One region of the Serratia ureilytica genome, then DNA from elsewhere that is predicted to be linked to it. Evidence: predicted binding sites of a transcription regulator. Region 1 holds the regulator's gene; each other region holds the start of a gene.
The links. The regulator PurR, encoded in region 1, represses purine synthesis genes. The targets are predictions, from matches to a motif close to CANGCAAACGTTTGCNTG.
Positions count from the first base shown of each region.

Region 2: the regulator PurR is predicted to act here: its motif matches at 2,902-2,919, upstream of cybB (cytochrome b561).
Region 3: the regulator PurR is predicted to act here: its motif matches at 4,831-4,848, upstream of guaB (IMP dehydrogenase).

Region 1 covers NZ_CP071320.1:2,767,695-2,774,403, reverse strand. The annotation lists gene punC (purine nucleoside transporter PunC) at 1-896, opposite strand, end outside; gene punR (DNA-binding transcriptional activator PunR) at 1,020-1,976, shown strand; gene purR (HTH-type transcriptional repressor PurR) at 1,964-2,989, opposite strand; gene cydH (cytochrome bd-I oxidase subunit CydH) at 3,311-3,400, shown strand; gene sodB (superoxide dismutase [Fe]) at 3,465-4,043, opposite strand; gene J0X03_RS12865 (C40 family peptidase) at 4,244-5,062, opposite strand; gene J0X03_RS12860 (Grx4 family monothiol glutaredoxin) at 5,479-5,826, shown strand; gene rnt (ribonuclease T) at 5,895-6,578, opposite strand; gene gloA (lactoylglutathione lyase) at 6,656-6,709, opposite strand, start outside.
Region 2 covers NZ_CP071320.1:4,067,062-4,073,770, forward strand. The annotation lists gene J0X03_RS19240 (NAD(P)H-dependent oxidoreductase) at 1-519, opposite strand, end outside; gene J0X03_RS24220 (hypothetical protein) at 624-797, opposite strand; gene J0X03_RS24225 (winged helix-turn-helix transcriptional regulator) at 715-957, shown strand; gene J0X03_RS19250 (ABC transporter substrate-binding protein) at 1,114-2,715, shown strand; gene cybB (cytochrome b561) at 2,993-3,517, shown strand; gene J0X03_RS19260 (hypothetical protein) at 3,571-4,857, shown strand; gene J0X03_RS19265 (hypothetical protein) at 4,854-6,029, shown strand; gene J0X03_RS19270 (hypothetical protein) at 6,046-6,709, shown strand, end outside.
Region 3 covers NZ_CP071320.1:1,157,222-1,163,930, forward strand. The annotation lists gene J0X03_RS05365 (MFS transporter) at 1-981, shown strand, start outside; gene J0X03_RS05370 (glycoside hydrolase family 31 protein) at 993-3,359, shown strand; gene xseA (exodeoxyribonuclease VII large subunit) at 3,363-4,739, opposite strand; gene guaB (IMP dehydrogenase) at 4,910-6,373, shown strand; gene guaA (glutamine-hydrolyzing GMP synthase) at 6,477-6,709, shown strand, end outside.

The sequences.
Region 1 (6,709 bases):
AGCGTCGGATTGGTCAGGGTTGCCACCAGATACAGGGCCACCATGCTGACAGCATAAGCTACCAGCAGCCACGGCAGCAGGGTTTTGCCATTGATGCGCTTGAGCGCGGCGCGGCACCCGTAACCGCCCAGCAGGAAGGCCAGCGTCTGCGGCACATAGCTCAGGCCGATGTCGCTCGGGCCGTAGCCCATATCACCGAGGATAAACGGCGAGCCGGTCAGCCAGGCGAAGAAACCGGCCGAACAGGCGGCGTACATGGCGACATTGCCACTGAATACCGGGGATTTCAATAATTGCCAAAAACTGACGCTGCTTTTTGGCGCGTCGACGGCGGGTTTTGGCCTGGCGTTCTCTTTGAGCAGCAGCGTCGGCAACAGCAACAAGGCGGTGATGGCCAGCAGCACGGCGAAGATCGCGCGCCAGCTGGCGTGGTTCAGCAGCCAGGCGCCCAGCAGCGGCGCCAGCGCCGGCGATAGCGCCACCAGCGGCATGATGGTGGCGAATACGCGGTTGGCCTGGCCTTCACGATAGCGGTCGACCACCAGCGCTTGCCAGATGGCGGCGGCGGAACAGACACCTACGGCCTGAATAAAGCGCAGTATCCAGAGCTGCGCGGCATTTTCCACCCACAGCATGCCCAGGCAGCCGAGCGCGAACAGCGTTAGGCCAATCAACAATACCGGTTTGCGTCCCAGACGGTCGGAGAGCGGCCCCCACAGCAGCTGCGCGAAGGCGAAGCCGGCCAAAAAGATGCTCAGGCTGGCGCTGACCGCGCCGGCGGAAATTTGCAGTTCCTCCCGCATGGCGCCGAAGGCGGGCAGGTACATATCGGTCGCCAGATAACCCAGCATGCTCAGGCCGGCGAGGTAGAACATAAAACCAAAGGAATTTCGCATGGTATTTCTCGTTAATATTTTAGTGTCGCAGGTTTTTAGCGCCGGCCAGTGTATCCGGCTGGATCTCTGCTTGTGAAACGGTAATATTTGCAAAGTGCTGTTAAAAAAATTGAAGGCAAAGCGATGTGGTCTGAATATTCTCTCGAGGTCGTTGATGCGGTGGCGCGCACCGGCAGTTTCAGCGCGGCGGCGCAGGAGCTGCACCGGGTGCCGTCGGCGGTAAGTTATACCGTGCGGCAGCTGGAGCAATGGCTGGCGGTGCCGCTGTTTGAGCGGCGTCACCGAGATGTGGAACTGACGCCGGCCGGCGCGCTGTTTATCAAGGATGCGCGAGCTGTTATCAAAAAAATGCTCGACACCCGCCGCCACTGTCAACAGGTGGCCAACGGCTGGCGCGGTCAGCTGAATATCGCGGTGGACATCATCGTCAAACCGCAGCGCAGCCGCCAGCTGGTGCTGGATTTCTACCGTCATTTCCCCGACGTCGAGTTGATGCTGCAACCCGAGGTGTTTAACGGCGTGTGGGATGCGTTGGTGGACGGCAGGGTGGACATGGCGATCGGCGCCACCCGCGCGGTGCCGGTCGGCGGCGGCTTCGCTTTCCGCGACATGGGGGATATGAACTGGCTGTGCGTAGTCAGCCCACAGCATCCGCTGGCGCAGCTGGCAGGGCCGTTGAATGACGATCGGTTGAGGCCGTACCCTGCGCTTTGTCTGGAAGACACCTCGCGCAATCTGCCCAAGCGCGTCACCTGGACGCTGGATAACCAGCGGCGGCTGGTGGTGCCGGACTGGACCTCGGCGCTCGACTGTTTGTGCGCCGGATTGTGCGTCGGCATGATGCCGGCGCATCTGGCGCTGCCGCGGGTGCAGCGCGGTGAGCTGAAGGCGTTGCAGTTGCAGCAGCCGTTTCCCGCCAGCCCCTGCTGCCTGACCTGGCAACAGGATAAACCGTCACCGGCGATGAGCTGGCTGCTGGCGTATTTGGGCGATGGCGAGACGCTGAATCAGGAGTGGCTGAGTGAGGCGGCACCGGAAGCCGTGCCGGCTTCCGGTAGGGAGGAGGATCAGCGGCGGTAGTCGATGAACGGACCGTCGGCGACCGAACGGCGTTCGACCAGCTTCGGATGCACTTCGATCACCTGCGATTCTTCGCGCTTGCTGATGATGCGATCCAGCAGCATGGTGAAGGCCATTTCGCCCAGACGTTCTTTCGGCTGATGAATGGTGGTCAGCGCCGGGGTGAAGTAGCGGGCGTTGCGCACGTTGTCGTAGCCGATCACGGAAATATCCTGCGGCACCCGCAGCCCCAGTTCGTCGGCGGCGCAGATGGCGCCCATCGCCATGATGTCGCCGCCGCAGAATACCGCGGTCGGTCGCTGTTTCTGCGACAGAATTTGATGCATCGCCTTGTAACCGGACTCCGGCTCGAAGTCACCCTGGACTATCCACTCTTCGCGAATATCGATATGCGCTTCCTGCAGCGCCTTCATAAAGCCCTGATGACGGCCGCCGCCGGTGTTGCGCGACAGCTGGCCCGGGATAGCGCCGATATCGCGGTGGCCGCGCTCGATCAGGTAACGGCCGGCCAGATAGCCGCCTTCGAACGCGTTATCGATGATGGTGTCGGTGAAGTCGCCGCGCGCGGCGCCCCAGTCCATTACCACCATCGGGATGTTGCGGTAGTCTTCCAGCATGCCCAGCAGCTGATCCGGGTATTCGGAACACATGACCAGCAGGCCGTCGACGCGCTTTTGCGCCAGCATCGCCAGGTAGGCGCGCTGTTTGTCCAGATTGTTGTGCGAGTTGCACAGGATCAGGGTATAGCCTTTGCTGTAGCAGCTGTTTTCCACCGCCTCGATCACTTCGGCAAAGTAGGGCGCTTCGCTCGAGGTGGCCAGCAGACCGATAGACTTGGTGTGATTGACTTTCAGGCTGCGCGCCACGGCGCTCGGCGAGTAGTGCAGCTCTTTGATGGCGGCCCACACGGCCGCTTTGGTCTCTTCGGCGACGAAACGAGTCTTATTGATGACGTGCGAAACGGTGGTGGTGGAAACGCCCGCGCGTTTGGCCACATCTTTAATCGTTGCCATGTAAGGAATGACTCCTGAACTCACATGTTTACAGCATGTAAGTGTGATGTTAATCGTTTGCCTACGTAGATCCTTCTCCAGAGAAGCGAAAACTGAGTTTTTAGTGTTGAAGTCGTCAGCGCTAATCAGGAGGGGCATGAATGCCGGTACGCAGTTGTGAACTGCGAATTTTGTCGCATATTGAACAAAAGTGGAAGAGGTAATCGAGATTATAAACCGGGAAATGATAACAAGATTTTATCGGCGAACTGTGGGAAAATGATTTGACGTACTAATTGTGCGCCTTTTATCCTTAGGAAAGCCCATTTTAAAGGAGTTGTCATGGATACCGATCTGAAGATGTCGCTGTTCACCACCGTTTGCGCATTGGCGATGATCATCGCTTTCAGCTTTGTCGCCGCGTTGAACTGATTTCCCGCCAGTTTTAAAAAAGGCGCAGCCAAGCTGCGCCTCATCACTTAGGCAAGCCCTGCGCTTACGCCAGGTTTTCCGCCGCGAAGGTCCAGTTGACCAACGCCCAGAAGTTTTCCAGGTATTTTGGACGCGCATTGCGGTAATCGATGTAATACGCGTGTTCCCACACGTCAACGGTCAGCAGCGGTTTGTCTTCGCCGGTCAGCGGGGTTGCCGCGTTGGAAGTGTTGACGATCGCCAGCGCGCCGTCCGGTTTTTTTACCAGCCAGGTCCAGCCGGCACCGAAGTTTTTCACGGCGGCATCGGTGAACTGCTCTTTGAACGCAGCGAAAGAGCCGAAGGATTTGACGATCGCCGCCGCCAGTTCGCCCTGCGGTTCACCGCCGCCCTGTGGCGACAGGCAGTGCCAGTAGAAGGTGTGGTTCCACACCTGCGCGGCGTTGTTGAACACGCCGCCGTTAGAGGTCTTGATGATCTCTTCGAGCGATTTGCCTTCGAACTCGCTGCCTTTCACCAGGTTGTTCAGGTTAACCACGTAGGTGTTGTGGTGTTTGCCGTAGTGGTATTCCAGAGTCTCGGCGGAGATGTGCGGCTCGAGCGCGTTTTTCTCATACGGTAATGCAGGTAATTCAAACGACATTGCTTCCTCCTTTACAGCGCCATTCAGCTTCTCGCCGGGGCGAACGCCGGATGGGCCGTTTTTTATTGTGGTCATTCAATCTTAACAATTTTCATCATAAAAAACAGGAGGAAAAGCGAGAAATGCGCGTGGGGGAGTGCGATGGGCGATAGCTTGAGCAGGCGGTTGCGGCCGAGGCCGCAACCGCGAAGAGCAGGGAATTAACGGATGGTTTTCGGCGTTACTACGCGGCGAGCGCCGATGTAGTGGTTCTGCCAATAGTCGTTATCGAGCTGGCTGATGCGGATCTCTTCGCCGGTGCGCGGCGACTGGATGAATTTGCCGTTGCCGAGGTAGACGCCGACATGATCCGCCACGCCGCGGTTGTTAATGCGGAAGAACACCAGATCGCCGCTTTCCAGTTCGCTTTTCTTGATCGGCGCCGCGTCGCGCAGGTGATACATTTCGTTGGCGGTGCGCGGCATCTTGATTTTCACCACGTCTTTATAGGCGTAATAGATGAGGCCGCTGCAGTCAAAGCCGGTGCGCGGCGAGCTGCCGCCCCAGCGGTAAGGCTTGCCCATCTGATCCATCAGCTTGGCCATCGCGGTCTGCTTGGCGTGCTGGTAACGCTTTTTGTGCGCTGGGCTGAGTTTCAATGGTTTTTCATCACGCGCCAGCTTGGCGGTGGCCATACCGGCTTCGCGGTGGCGGCCATAGCCTTTTTTGTAGCCCTTTTTCGGCGGGGTGACTTTAATTTTGGCGGTTTTCTGCGCTTTGGCCTTGGGTTTGGCGCTGACGATCTTTTTCGCGCTTTTCTCGCTTTTGACCTTGGCGGTCTTGGTTTTTTTCTCGGGGGCCGTCACTTTGGCTTTTTTGGCGGCTTTATCCGCTTTCTTTTTTCTGCGGTCATCGGGCCGCGCTTCATTGGCATGGCTTTTACGCTGCTCGGCGGCAACACGCGCCTGTGGCGCAGCGTGCGCCAAATTGAAGAAGAGCTGCGTAAACAGCAGCGCAAAGAGCGTAAGAATTAAACGCATGTCGACGTCACCAACCTTGGCCCCGAAACGGATATCGAAAGAGTTACAGTATTCCCGAATTTCGCCATATAAAACAGCGAAGAACTCATAAATAATAATCCATATTGTGAGAAAACGTTAATGACATTTTTTTTGGTTTAAAATCAGCCTGTTGATGTATAAAAAAGCGCCAGGCGGCGGTAGCGGATATAATTAAGCCGCGCCGTCATCGCGGCGCAATATATTAGTGAAATGGTCGGATTAAAAATGTTATTCTCAACGTATGTTTTGACCGGAATGACGTGGCCGGTGAAACGCGATCGGCGGCGGGCGAATATCCTTGCAAAAGATGGCGTTTTCTTGCGACTGTTCCAGCCGCTACAATAGCCCGCGTGATGCATGTTGTAGCCATGAAATGTGGCTTGAGGAAGCAATAAATGACGACGACACTTGAAAAAATTCAGCACCAGATCGCTGAAAACCCGATTCTGCTGTACATGAAGGGTTCGCCAAAGCTGCCGAGCTGCGGCTTCTCTGCGCAGGCTGTGCAAGCGCTGTCCGCCTGCGGCGAGCGTTTCGCCTATGTGGATATTCTGCAAAACCCGGACATCCGCGCCGAGTTGCCAAAATACGCCAACTGGCCGACTTTCCCGCAGCTGTGGGTAGACGGTGAACTGGTCGGCGGTTGCGATATCATCATCGAAATGTATCAGCGCGGCGAATTGCAGCAGCTGATCAAAGAAACGGCAGAAAAGTATAAAGCGCAGGAAGACCAGCAGTCTTAATCGACAGACGTGCGGTTATCGCGTAACGGGCGGCGCCAGTGCAAACTGGGCCGCCTTTTTTATTGGGCTTATTCGGCGAGGTCGCCGGCGGGCAGCGGCCAGCCGCCGAGACGCTTCCAGCGGTTAACCAGCTCACAAAACAGCAGGGCGGTTTGTTCGGTGTCGTACAGCGCGGAGTGCGCCTGGCTGCTGTCGAACGGCATGCCGGCAGCGATGCAGGCTTTGGCCAGCACCGTTTGCCCCAGCACCAGGCCGCTCAGCGCAGCGGTGTCGAAGGTGGCGAACGGATGGAACGGATTACGCTTCAAACCGGCGCGTTCGGCCGCGGCCATCAGGAAGCTGTGATCGAAGTTGGCGTTGTGCGCGACGATAATGGCCCGGTTGCAACCGCGATCCTTGAGCCCTTTGCGCACCGCTTTGAAAATGGCGTGCAGCGCGTCGTATTCGCTGACCGCACCGCGCAGCGGGTTGTGCGGATCGATGCCGTTAAACGCCAGCGCTTCCGGTTGCAGGTTGGCGCCCTCGAAAGGCTCCACGTGGAAGTGCAGGGTTTCGTCGCGCTGCAGCCAGCCGTCTTCATCCATTTTCAGCGTCACGGCGGCGATTTCCAGCAGCGCATCGGTATTGGCGTTGAAGCCGGCGGTTTCAACATCTATTACTACGGGATAAAACCCACGAAAACGACCACTCAGGGCGTTAAGATCACTTTTTTCGGCCATCAGTTTCTTATCTTCATCGAATGCAGCGCGCATTATGGCAAATTTTGCGCCCGGTTGCAGGCGCTATCGCGCGGAGAATCAGCGGGGCGCAGGCGCGCCCCGAGAGAGGCTTAGTGGCCGAGGCCTTGGCCGGCGTGTTTGTTTTCGATCAGCTCGATTTTATA
Region 2 (6,709 bases), 1.3 Mb from region 1:
GTGCAACGCATGCATGATGGGCCACAGCATCAGCCGCATATCGCCGTCACGCCCGTTCGGCGCGCAGGCCTGTGCGGAAGCGCCGGCGGTGACGGTCAGCAGCGCCCGTTTGCCGCGCATTACGCCGTTCTCATGGCGGTGGCGGCTGTCGTAGATCCCGCCGTAAACGAACACCCGATCCATCCAGCCTTTGATGATGGCCGGCGCGCCGAACCACCAGAAAGGAAACTGCAACACCAGCGTATCCGCCCAGTGCAGCAGCTCGATATGCCGCCGGATCTCCGCCGGCAGCGCCTGAGTCGTCCAGTGATGGCGCTGCTCCTGCATCGCATCAAATCTGTCCGCCTGCTTTCTGCTGGGGTAATGGCCGGCGCTCTCGCGCGGATCAAATCCCTCCTGATACAAATCGACCGTCTTCACCTGATGCCCCTGCGCCAGGCAGGCCTGCCGCGCCTGTTCGGCCAAATGGGCATTGAAGGAATGCGGCTCGGGGTGAGCCAGCACAATCAGCACGTTCATCCTGTTTCTCCCGTTGTAAGGTGGTGCTGCTATGCTGTGGCTTTATCGCACCCTTGGCAATTACGCACCTGAAGGTAACCCCCAATGGCTTATCCCGGCGACGTCTATTCGAGCAAGTGCTCCGCGCGCGATGCGCTGGCGCTGATTTCCGGCAAGTGGGTGATGTTGATCCTGCCTGCGCTGGCGCAGCGGCCAATGCGCAACGGCGAACTGCTGCGCCGCATCGACGGCATTTCGCAGAAGGTGCTGACGCAAACGCTGCGCCAGTTGGAACGCAACGGGCTGCTCGAGCGGCTGGATTTAAGTGAAAAAAAATCAGGCACATGTGGAATATCGGCTCAGCGCCGTCGCCTGCTCGCTGGTCGAGACGCTGACGGCGCTGGACCGCTGGGCGGAATACCATTTCCCCGAGCTGGACGCCGCTCGCGAGCGCTATGATGCCGACCGCAAGCGCGAGACCCAGTAAAGCGGTTTGGCAAGCAACGCGCGGCGCACAGAATGCGCAGGTGAGACGCTTGTTCCCCGTCTCGCCATCCGTTATCTATAGTTAAATCAATTCGCCGGTAACGGCCCACTCCACCTGAGGATCTTGCCTTGACGTTTTTAAAACACCCTATCGCCGGATTGGTGCTGGCCGGCTGCGGCCTGTTGTCGGCGGGCAGCGCGCTGGCCGCTTCCGATGCGCTGGTGTACTGCACCGTCGCCTCGCCGGAATCGTTCAACCCGCAGCTCTCCAGCTCCGGGCCAACCTTTATCGCCACCTCGCAGGTGCTGTACAACCGCTTGGTGACGCTGCGCGAAAGCGATAAAACGCCCGCCCCGTCGCTGGCCACCGAGTGGAGCGTCAGCCCGGACGGCAAGACCTACACCTTTACCCTGCGCCAGGGCGTGAAATTCAACAGCAACAAATACTTCACCCCAACGCGCGACTTTAACGCCGAAGACGTGGTGTTCACCGTGATGCGGCAGAAGGATCCCGCCAACCCGTATCACAAGGTCTCCGGCGGCAACTATGAATACTTCACCGACATGGGTCTGGATAAGCTGATCACCAAGGTGGAAGCGGTGGACGAACACCACGTGCGCTTCACGCTGAGCCAGCCCAACGCCGCCTTCGTCGCCGACTGGGCGATGGATTTCGCCTCGATCCTGTCCGCCGAGTACGCCGACGCGATGCTGAAAAAGGGCACGCCGGAATACGTCGACAACTGGCCGATCGGCACCGGGCCGTTTGCGCTGCAGCAGTACAAGCAGGATTCGCTGATCCGCTACATCGCCAACCCGCACTACTGGCAGGGCGAAGTGGCCAGCAAGCACCTCATCTTCTCGATTACGCCGGATCCGCAAACCCGGCTGGCCAAGCTGAAAACCAACGAATGCCAGATCATCCCCGCGCCGCTGCCGGAACAGTTCGCCGCCATCAAGGCCGACGGCAACCTGCAGTTGCACGACATTACCGGGCTGAACGTCGGCTATCTGGCGTTCAACACCCAGAAAAAACCGTTCGACAACCTGCTGGTGCGTCAGGCGCTGAGCTACGCGGTGGACAAGAAAGCGATCGTCGCCGCGGTGTTCAAAGACAGCGGCACACCGGCCAATTCGCTGCTGCCGCCGGGCATGCTGGGCTACAACGATAAACTGCCGGAGTACGCCTACGATCCGCAGAAGGCGCGCGAGCTGCTGAAGCAGGCCGGGCTGGAGCAGGGTTTTGAGACCGACATCTGGTCGATGCCGGTACAGCGCCCTTACAACCCGAACTCGAAGCGCATCGCCGAGATGATCCAGAGCGACTGGGCGAAGGTGGGCGTGAAGGCCAAGATCGTCACCTGGGAGTGGGGCCAGTATCTGGCCGGGCTGCGCAAAGGCGAGCAGCAGAGCGCGCTGTACGGCTGGGTATCGGACAACGGCGATCCGGACAACTTCGCCACCCTGCTCGGCTGCGCCGGGGTGCAGAGCGGCGCCAACGTGGCGCGCTGGTGCGATAAGGATTACGACCGGCTGATCCAGCAGGCGATCCAGGAGAACCAGCCGCAGGCGCGCGCCAAGCTGTACCAACAGGCGCAGGTGATCTTCGCCAAACAGGTGCCGTGGCTGCCGCTGGCCACCGGCAAAGTGTTCTACGCCACCCGCAGCAACCTGAGCGGCTACGTGGTGGACGTGAACGGCAGCGATTTCGTCAAGGCCAAATTGAACTGATCCCAGGCGCCGCAGCGAGGGCTGCGGCGCAACCCGCGTCATCGCTTAATAAGCTACCGGCCTCGGAATCTACCGCCTGTTAACTTCATACCTTACGACGCTCACGGCCTCCCCTGCCGTCAGGCGCATACCCCACTAAACCAATAGCTTAATAAGTGAGTTGAGCCTGGCGTTTTGCCTAAATTGCGCGCACGCGCTTTCCTCCGATGTAACATTTCGTTACCATCGACGCACAGACCCTTTAACATCAAAAGGTAACCCGGTGCAGAACACCTACATGCCGTGGCAAATTCGCCTGCACTGGCTGGTGGCGATCCTGCTGGTCATCACCTGCGTCACCATCGAGCTGCGGGGCTTTGCCGAACCGGGCAGCGCCCCCTGGTACGTGCTGGTTGTCACCCACTTCAGCTGCGGCGTAACGGTATTTGCGCTGATGATCGCCCGCCTGTTCCTGCGCTGGCGCCACCCCTCGCCCGCCATCGCGCCCAAACCGCCGAAGTGGCAAACCGGCCTGGCGCACCTGACGCACACCCTGATCTACCTGCTGCTGCTGACGCTGCCGGTGCTGGGGGTCTATTCGCGCTATCTGGGCGGCAAAGAATGGTTTCTGTTCGGCCTGCCGATGCCGTTTGCCGACGTGGCCGATCGGCCGCAGGCGCGGGCGATTATCGGCTGGCACAAAACGCTGGCATCATTCGGCTACTGGCTGATCGGCCTGCATGCCGCCGCCGCGCTGTTCCACCACTATATCGTCAAGGACAATGCGCTGGTGCGCATGCTGCCGTTGCTGAAAAAGCGCTGATTACCCGGCGCCAGGGATGAATTTTCGGGCCACGCCCGCCGACAGGGAATGACATGCAAACCCAATTTTTTCATGTGACCGTCGAACAATGCGCCTGCCAGCAGACGGCGCCCGACAATCTGGTGAGGATCATCGCCTCCGGCCAGACGTTCTTTTTTTATCGCGATGACTTCAGCGACAGCGAAAATCTGCTGGCCACGCTCGCCGCCGGCGATCGGGTGAAGATCGGCGCCCACCGCCTGCGGGACGGCAGCTACTGGCTGCACTGGCTGCTGCACGGCACGAAAGGCCGCCTGGAGCCCGACAGAACGCTGAAATACAAGCTGAAATACTTCGCCCTGCTGCTGCTGGGCGTCGTGATGGCCGGCGGTTTCCCGGCGGGCTTTTTCATCATGGACCGGGAAGACTCCTGGCTGACCATCGTCCTGTTCTTTATCGCCATCATCGCCGGCCTTATCGGCATCGGCCTGGTGCTGTTCGTCGGCTCAGAGCTCCTGTTGATTGCGCACCGCGGCCGCAGGCGCCTGCTCAGGGCGCTGGATCGCGTGCTGCTGGGGCAAGACGTCACGCCGCCCGATTCGCTCAGCCTGAAAATCCCCGGCATCAGATACCGGGCCGTCCGCAAAGACGCCGTGCCGACGACCGCACCGCTGCAGACCGCACTTCCCCTTCCTGACGGCGTCGAGGCCTCCGGCATCGAGACGGTCAACGCCCTGAGCTACGAACTCCGCGACTATAAGCTCCCGCGGCAGGTGCAGTATTTGGACACTTATGCGTGGCGCCAGAAGGAGACGCACTTCGCGTTGACGACCCGCGCGCTCAACGTTCCCAATACCAAACTGCATCCGGTATTTCGTCGGCAACATCCGCTTTTCATCGCCAAAGGCGATCCGCTGCAGGTGCTGTATTGCGAAAACGACACCGTCCCCGAGTTGCCGACGGTGCGGGGGATCATCAATCACCGCGACCGCCAGACCTATCTTATCGGCGGCAGCCGCTACTTCACCGAAGCCGGCCTTAACCTGAGCGCACGCGTCGTCTTCATCCTCGGCGCGATCATGATGTGTTTGATGCTCGGCATGATCGTGTGGGATAACGCCGATACCCCAGCGGGCTTTTACCTGGATGCCTGGACCCTGAAGCGCCTCGGCAGTGAATTGCCGCCGATTCTGCTGCTGATGATGCTGATGATCAGCGGCCTGGCGCTGCTGATCGAGGGCTTCGCCCAGATCTGCCGCCTCTACGCTTTTGAGCAGCACCGCACGTTTAAGACGTTCAAATACCTGCGCCATCTGCGCCGCAGGCTATGGCGGCAGGAACAGGTGACGGAGCTGAAATGATGACGTTAGCGCTTTATAAAAGACCCCTTATTATCCTGACGCTGTTTTTGGCCAGCGCGCTGGGCGTCTATTTCCTCGCCCCTGAACAACGCTATGCACAGTGGCAATGGACCCAGAGCGACGAAGCCTTGCCGACGATAGCCCGTTACGATCTCATCCACAGCTACCCGGCGCAGAACGGCGCTCTGCTGCTCATCAGTAAAAGAAGTGAGACCAGCGCCTACAACAGCTTCTACGGCTGGGCGGCCAACTACCTCAGCCAGGTGTTATTCACCGGCCCGAAGGGGTTGCAGATGCTGGGGCAACTCGACGAGTTGATCTACGATGCGGTTTGCGTCGAGCAGGAGTGCGTGCTTTTTCTGTCCAAAGGGCGCCGGCTGGTCGATGTGCAACGGGGCACCATCGGGGCGCTGATCCCCTGGCCGGAGGGTGACGACAATCTGCCTTCCTTTATCGGCGGCAAACTGGCGGCGCTGTCGGGAAAGCGCGCGCTGTATTTCATCAGCACCGAAGGCGTATTCTACAGCCCGGACTTTGGCGCCCATTGGCGGCAGACGCTGGATCTGCCGGCGCTGTTGGATGAGCGACAGCTGCTGGGCTTTGAGCGCGGCGAGGAGGAGTCACCGACGGCTTACGCCTCCGGTAAGCGCAAATCCATGCCCGAGATCTTTACCGCCGTTGATGGCGATCGCGTGCTGTTTTGGATGAACCCGGTGCTCGGTTCCGGCGCCTTGCACATTGCCGTTAACGGCAAAACCGGCGAGGTGGCCGAACTGCATTGGCTAACGGTGCGCGTCAAGGAAAGCGCGCAGGCGCCGGATGGCGGCATCTACCTGATCGCCCAAACGCTGGACAGAGGGCTGTATCAGCTTCTGCGGTATCAATCCGACGGGCAGTTGGCGGTGCTGTTGGAAAACGGCGATAAATCGCTGTATCAGCTGTGGGCGGGCAACGACAAGCTGGTCGCCCAAACGGATAACGGCGATGCGCGTCTTTCGCTGATTTTCGATCTGCGCTCATCCGAAGTGCGCTACCGACAGCCGTTGGAGTACCGCTACAACGGGCGCGACGACACGCGCCAAACCGTGATCGAACCGGAAAGCCACTATGGCGATGACGGGGAGACCCCGGCGCTGCCCTACTTCGTTCGCTATCGATCCACCACGCCATGAACATGAGGAACCTGCCATGCTGTTAGGCTATGGCGCCGGCGCCGCAGGATTGCTGGCGCTGTTGTTGGCCCTGCTGCTCGCCGGCATCCTGATCGCCTGGTGGGGCCGGCGCTACATCGCCGCCCGCTGCGGCCGACCGCGACCGCCGCTCTCCTGGGGCGGCTATCTGCTGGCCTCGGCGCTGGCGGTCTACCCGGTGGCGTGCGCGCTGATGCTGATCGGCATGGCGATCCAGGACATCAAGAGCCAGCGGGCGGAAGAACACTGGAATCAACGCAGCTACCTGACGCTCGACGAGGCAAAGCCGTTCGGTGAAACGACGCTGCCGAAAGGCAGTTGGGTAAACCGCCAGGATCCACGCCTGCCCGGCACCGAAGACAGCCCTATCACGATGAACGGCGTGACCGCCGTGCGTTTTCCTCAGCCACAGAGCGTAGCCGGCGTGCCGATCATCGCCTTCGAGGTTTTACCGCCGGTGATGGAGCTGGCGAGCGCGCACACCTTTACCCGCCCGAGCGGCCAAAGGGTGCACTGCGAAGCCGGTTGGCTGGTCACCTTCTTGTTGCCGCCGGATCGGCCGGCCCCGCAGTGGGAGGAGTGGCAGGCCGGGCTGCCTGCGGCGGCGTTTCGGCCCAGCGACTGGATCTTTAGGGAGTGCTTCTCCGGCAGCCCGATCGCGG
Region 3 (6,709 bases), 1.6 Mb from region 1:
TGGCTGCAACTGGCCATTTTGCGCTTCTTCATGGGGGGCGCGGAGGCGGCGGCCACCCCGGCCAACGCCAAGGCGATCTCCGACTGGTTCCCGAAGAAGGAGCGTCCGATCGCCGCCGGCTGGGCGGGCGTCGGTTTCTCCATCGGCGCCATGCTGGCGCCGCCGATCATCGTCATCGCCCACGTCTCCTTCGGCTGGCAGGGCGCGTTCCTGTTCTCGGGCGGGCTGGCGCTGATCTGGGTAGTGCTGTGGTGGCTGTTCTACCACTCGCCCCAGCAGCACCCGAACCTCAGCCAACAAGAGCTGGATCTGATCCGTGAAGACAACGAGCCGGTGCTGCCGAAGCTGCCGTTCTTCACTTCGCTGGCCAGCCTGTGCAAGAACAAGAAATTCTATGGCATCGCCATCCCGGCCTTTCTCGCCGAGCCGGCCTGGGCGGTCTTCAGTTTCTGGGTGCCGCTGTACCTGGCCACCGAACGCGGCATGGATCTGAAGCAGATCGCGATGTTCGCCTGGCTGCCGTTCCTGGCGGCGGATATCGGCAGCGTCGCCAGCGGCTATCTCACCACCCTGTATCGCAAATGGTTCGGCTGCAGCCGCGTCAACTCGGTGGTCGCCAGCTCGGTGACCGGCGCTTTCCTGATGGTGTCGCTGGCGTTCGTCGCGATCACCCAAAATCCCTATGTGGCGATCGCGCTGATCTCGATCGGCGGCTTCGGCCACCAGGTGATCTCCTGCATGCTCAGCGCGCTGGTGGTGGAGTCGTTCGATAAAAACCAGATGGCGACGGTCAACGGCATGCGCGGCTCCAGCGCCTGGATCGCCAGCTTCCTGTTCACGCTCCTGATCGGCGCGGTATCCGACACCCTCGGTTTCAACCCGCTGTTTATCGCGATGGGCTTCTTCGATCTGATCGGCGCTGTGTTCCTGATTGCCCTGATCGCCGAGCGCGGCGGTAAGAAAACCCCTTCACACAGCTAAGTGGGATATTTATGAAAACCTTGAAAAATTGGACGCTGGCGGCGCAGCATGCCGACCATGTCGAGCTGCTGGTCGATGAACGTCACCGTTTCTGTCTGTACGTGCTGGAAGACGGTTTGTTCCGCGTGTTGATCAAGCGCAACGGCGAGCTGGCGCTGGATCGCACCTGGAGCATCGCGCCGCAGGAGGATGTGTCTTGGGAAGGGCGCGAACGGCTCAGCGTCGCCGGCTTCAGCCTGCCGGGCTATCAGCTGCGCCAGGAGAGCGGTCGGCTGGTGGTCAGCACGCCTCTGCTGCGCGTGACGGTGCATCAGCCGCTGTGGTTGGAATGGGAGCATTGCAATGCCGCTGGCGAGTGGCGGCCGCTGGCGGCGGATCGGCCGACCAGCGCCTACCTGCTCAACGCGCACGGCGACGGCGTGGCGCATTACCAGCGGCGTTTCGCCGATGAGCGCTATTACGGCCTGGGGGAGAAGGCCGGCGATCTGGAACGCACCGGCCGCCGCTTCGAGATGCGCAACCTGGACGCGATGGGCTACAACGCCGCCAGCACCGATCCGCTGTACAAGCACATTCCGTTTACCATCACCCGCGGGCCGGAGGCGAGCTTCGGCCTGTTCTACGACAACCTGAGCAGCTGCTGGCTGGATCTGGGCAACGAGATCGACAACTACCATACGGCCTACCGCCGCTATCAGGCCGAAGCGGGCGATCTGGATTACTACCTGTTCCTCGGGCCGAAGGTTTTGGATGTCACCAAGGCGTTCGTGCGCCTGACCGGCCGCACCCACTTCGGGCCGAAGTGGAGCCTGGGCTACAGCGGTTCGACCATGCACTACACCGACGCGCCGGACGCCCAGCAGCAGCTGCAACAGTTCATTGCGCTGTGCCGTCAACATGCCATCCCCTGCGACTCTTTCCAGCTGTCGTCGGGCTACACCTCGATCAACAACAAACGCTACGTGTTTAACTGGAACTATGACAAGGTGCCGCAGCCTAGGCTGCTCAGCCAGGCGTTTCACGACGCCGGCCTCAAGCTGGCGGCCAACATCAAGCCGTGCCTGCTGCAGGATCATCCGCAGTATCAAGAGGTGGCGGCGCAGGGGCTGTTTATCCGCGATTCGCAAAGCGACGCGCCGGAACGCTCCAGCTTCTGGGACGACGAAGGATCGCACCTCGACTTCACCAATCCGGCGACGGTGCGATGGTGGCAGCAGGGCGTCACACAGCAGCTGCTGGAGATGGGCATCGATTCGACCTGGAACGACAACAACGAGTACGAAGTGTGGGACGGCGAAGCACGCTGCCACGGCTTTGGACGGCCGATCGCCATCAAACATCTCCGCCCGGTGATGCCGCTGCTGATGATGCGCGCCTCGATGGAGGCCCAGTTGCGCTTTGCGCCGCAGCGGCGGCCGTACCTGATCTCGCGCTCCGGCTGCGCCGGCATGCAGCGCTACGTGCAGACCTGGAGCGGCGATAATCGCACCAGCTGGCAGACGCTGCGCTACAACATTCGCATGGGGTTGGGCATGAGCCTGTCCGGGTTGTATAACCTCGGCCATGACGTCGGTGGCTTCTCCGGTGACAAACCGGACGCGGAGCTGCTGGTGCGCTGGGTACAAAACGGCGTGATGCACCCGCGTTTCACCATCCACTCCTGGAATGACGACGCCACGGTCAACGAACCCTGGATGTACCCGGCCGCCACCCCGGCGGTGCGCGAGGCGATCAACCTGCGTTACCGGCTGCTGCCGTATTTCTACACGCTGCTGTGGCAGGCCTGCGCCGACGACGAGCCGATGCTGCGCCCGACTTTTCTCGATCACGAACAGGATGCGCGCACCTTTGGCGAAAACGACGATTTTCTGATTGGCCGCGATCTGCTGGTGGCCAGCGTGGTGGAGCCGGGGCAACGTCGCCGTTCGGTGTATCTGCCGGATAACGGCGAAGGCTGGTACTGCTTCTACAGCGGCCAGTGGTTCGGCGGCGGCCAGACGGTGACGCTGGCGGCGCCGTTGGAGCGTCTGCCGCTGCTGGTGCGCGCCGGGGCGGCGCTGCCGCTGTCGCAGCGGTTGGCGCATGTGGACGTGGCCGCCGACGATCGGCGCGAGCTGCGGCTGTTTCCGCTCAAGGGCGGCGGGGCGAGCGGCGGGCTGCTGTTTGAGGACGACGGCGAAAGCGACGGCTGGCGGCAGGGCGAGGCGCTGTGGCTGCGCTGGGAAATGCGCTGCGACCATCAGCGCATCATGCTGGATATCACGACGGAAGGGCATTTCCGCCCGGCCTGGCGCACGCTGACGCTCAGCCTGCCGGAAGGCGAAACGCGCGCGCTGTGGGTGAACGGTGAACCGGGCGAGCGTTTTACGCTGGAGTAGGGCTTACTCGGCCGCGCGCTTCTTGCGTGGCTTTTTGGCGACGGTGATGGTTTTCACCTCGCTTTCCACCCAGCCATCCTGCAGGCGGGTTTTCAGCAGCTCGCCGACCTGCGCCTGCTTGGTGGTTTTCAGCAGCTCGCCGCGCGGAGTTTGCGTCACGCTGTAGCCGCGCGCCAGCGTCGCCAGCGGGCTGACGGTCTCCAGCTGGCTGCACGCCACGCCGAAACGCTGGCGGTAGGCGTTGAGCTGGCGCTCCATCGCCTGCTGCAGACGGTATTCCTGCTGCTGCACGCGCTGTTGGTAGCGGTGAATGCGGCCCTGCGGCTGCACCTGCGCCAGCCGCTGCTGGACGCGTTCGCTGCGGCGGGCGGCCAGGCGCAGCTGCTGCTGCATGCCGTCTTCCATTCGGCGCTGCAGCTTGAACAGCAGCGTCTGCTGGCGCGCCAGGCGCAGATGCGGATGCTGCTGCTGTAAACGGTGATGAATGCGGGTGAACTGCTGCTGGCGCTGCGCCAGGTAGTAATCCATCGCCATCTCCAGCCGCTGCTGCTGCGACTGCAGCTGGCGCAACAGCTCGAGCTGATTGCGGCTCACCAGTTCGGCGGCGGCGGAAGGGGTCGGCGCGCGCAGATCGGCGACGAAGTCGGCGATGGTGACGTCGGTTTCATGGCCGACGGCGCTGACGATCGGAATGCGGCTGGCGAAGATCGCCCGCGCCACGCGTTCGTCGTTGAAGCTCCACAGATCCTCCAGCGAACCGCCGCCGCGGCCGACGATCAGCACGTCGCATTCATCGCGGCGGTTGGCGGTCTCGATGGCGCGCACGATCTGCATCGGCGCTTCCGCGCCCTGCACCGAGGTGGGGTAGATGACGATCGGCAGCGACGGATCGCGCCGCTGCAATACCTGCAGGATATCGTGCAGCGCCGCGCCGCTGGCGGAGGTGATCACCCCGACGCGTTTGGCCGGGGCGGGCAGCGGCTGCTTGAACTGCTGATCGAACAGCCCTTCGGCGCTCAGGCGCTGTTTCAACTGCTCGAACTGTTGCTGCAGCAGGCCGTCGCCGGCGGGCTGCATGCTCTCGGCGATCAGCTGGTAGTCGCCGCGCGGTTCATACAGCGTGATGCTGGCGCGCACCAAGACCTGCTGGCCGTTTTGCGGCCGGAAGGTGACGCGGCGATTGCTGTTGCGGAACATCGCGCAGCGCACCTGGGCGCGGTCGTCTTTCAGGGTGAAATACCAGTGGCCGGAGGCGGGCTGGGAGAGGTTGGAGATCTCGGCGGAGAGCCAAATCTGCCCCATTTCCATTTCCAGCAGTTGGCGAACCGTCTGATTCAGGCGGCTTACGGTAAAAATGGAAGGCGAAACAGGTAGCGACATGTGACCCAGATCAAATTTCAAAACAATCACTTAATTGGTCGATACTACATGGCTGAAAAAGGTAATCAAGACTTTTTGTAAGAAAGTGCTGGAGGCAACCGATTCCGCTCTGTATAATGCCGCGGCAATATTTTATCTTTTTCACAGCCCACCCTGGTGAGATATTGCCCATGCTACGTATCGCTAAAGAAGCTCTGACGTTTGACGACGTCCTCCTGGTTCCAGCCCACTCCACGGTTCTGCCTAACACCGCAGAGCTCGGCACTCAACTGACCAAAACCATCCGCCTGAACATCCCTATGCTGTCCGCAGCCATGGATACCGTTACCGAATCCGGCCTGGCCATCGCGCTGGCGCAGGAAGGCGGCCTGGGCTTCATCCACAAAAACATGTCCATCGAGCGCCAGGCTGAAGAAGTCAGCCGCGTGAAAAAACATGAAAGCGGCGTAGTCACCGACCCGCAGACCGTTACCCCGGCCACCACGCTGCAGGAAGTGAAAGAGCTGACCGCGCGCAACGGCTTCGCCGGTTATCCGGTCGTCACCGAAGACAACGAGCTGGTCGGCATCATTACCGGCCGCGACGTGCGCTTCGTGACCGATCTGACTCAGCCGGTGACTGCGGTGATGACGCCGAAAGATCGCCTGGTCACCGTGAAAGAAGGTGAAGCGCGCGACGTGGTGCTGCAGAAGATGCACGAAAAGCGCGTAGAAAAAGCGCTGGTGGTGGACGACAGCTTCCACCTGCTGGGCATGATCACCGTTAAAGACTTCCAAAAAGCGGAACGTAAGCCGAACGCCTGTAAAGACGAGCACGGCCGTCTGCGCGTGGGCGCGGCGGTCGGCGCCGGCGCCGGCAACGAAGAGCGCGTTGATGCGCTGGTGGCGGCAGGCGTTGACGTCCTGCTGATCGACTCCTCGCACGGCCACTCCGAAGGCGTGTTGCAGCGCATCCGCGAAACCCGCGCCAAATACCCGGATCTGCAGATCGTCGGCGGCAACGTCGCGACCGCAGCGGGCGCCAAAGCGCTGGCTGAAGCCGGCGTGAGCGCGGTGAAAGTGGGTATCGGCCCTGGCTCCATCTGTACCACCCGCATCGTGACCGGCGTAGGCGTACCGCAGATCACCGCCATCGCCGACGCGGTGGAAGCGCTGGAAGGCACCGGCATTCCGGTTATCGCCGACGGCGGCATCCGCTTCTCCGGCGATATCGCCAAAGCGATCGCCGCGGGCGCCTCTTGCGTGATGGTCGGCTCCATGCTGGCGGGCACCGAAGAATCTCCGGGCGAAATCGAGCTGTATCAGGGTCGCTCGTTCAAATCTTACCGCGGCATGGGCTCGCTGGGCGCGATGTCCAAAGGCTCTTCCGACCGTTACTTCCAGACCGATAACGCCGCCGACAAACTGGTGCCGGAAGGTATCGAAGGCCGCGTGGCCTATAAAGGCATGCTGAAAGCCATCGTGCACCAGCAGATGGGCGGCCTGCGCTCCTGCATGGGCCTGACCGGCTGCGCCACCATCGACGATCTGCGCACCAAGGCGGAGTTCGTGCGCATCAGCGGCGCTGGCATTCAGGAAAGCCACGTGCACGACGTGACCATCACCAAAGAGTCGCCGAACTACCGCATGGGCTGATGCCTTAACCTCTCCTGAGTGAGAGGCCGGGGTGGGGCGCTAAGCCCCATCCCGAAAACATACATTTTCGCTCTTTTTCTCTTGTTGCTGGAATTCGCCTCACATGACACAAAATATCCATAAGCATCGCATCCTCATACTGGACTTCGGTTCGCAATACACCCAACTGGTCGCCCGCCGCGTGCGCGAAATCGGCGTTTACTGCGAACTGTGGGCCTGGGACGTTAGCGAAGAGCAGATCCGCGAATTCAACCCAAGCGGCATCATCCTGTCCGGCGGCCCGGAAAGCACCACCGAAGCCGGCAGCCCGCGCGCCCCTGACTACGTGTTCAACGC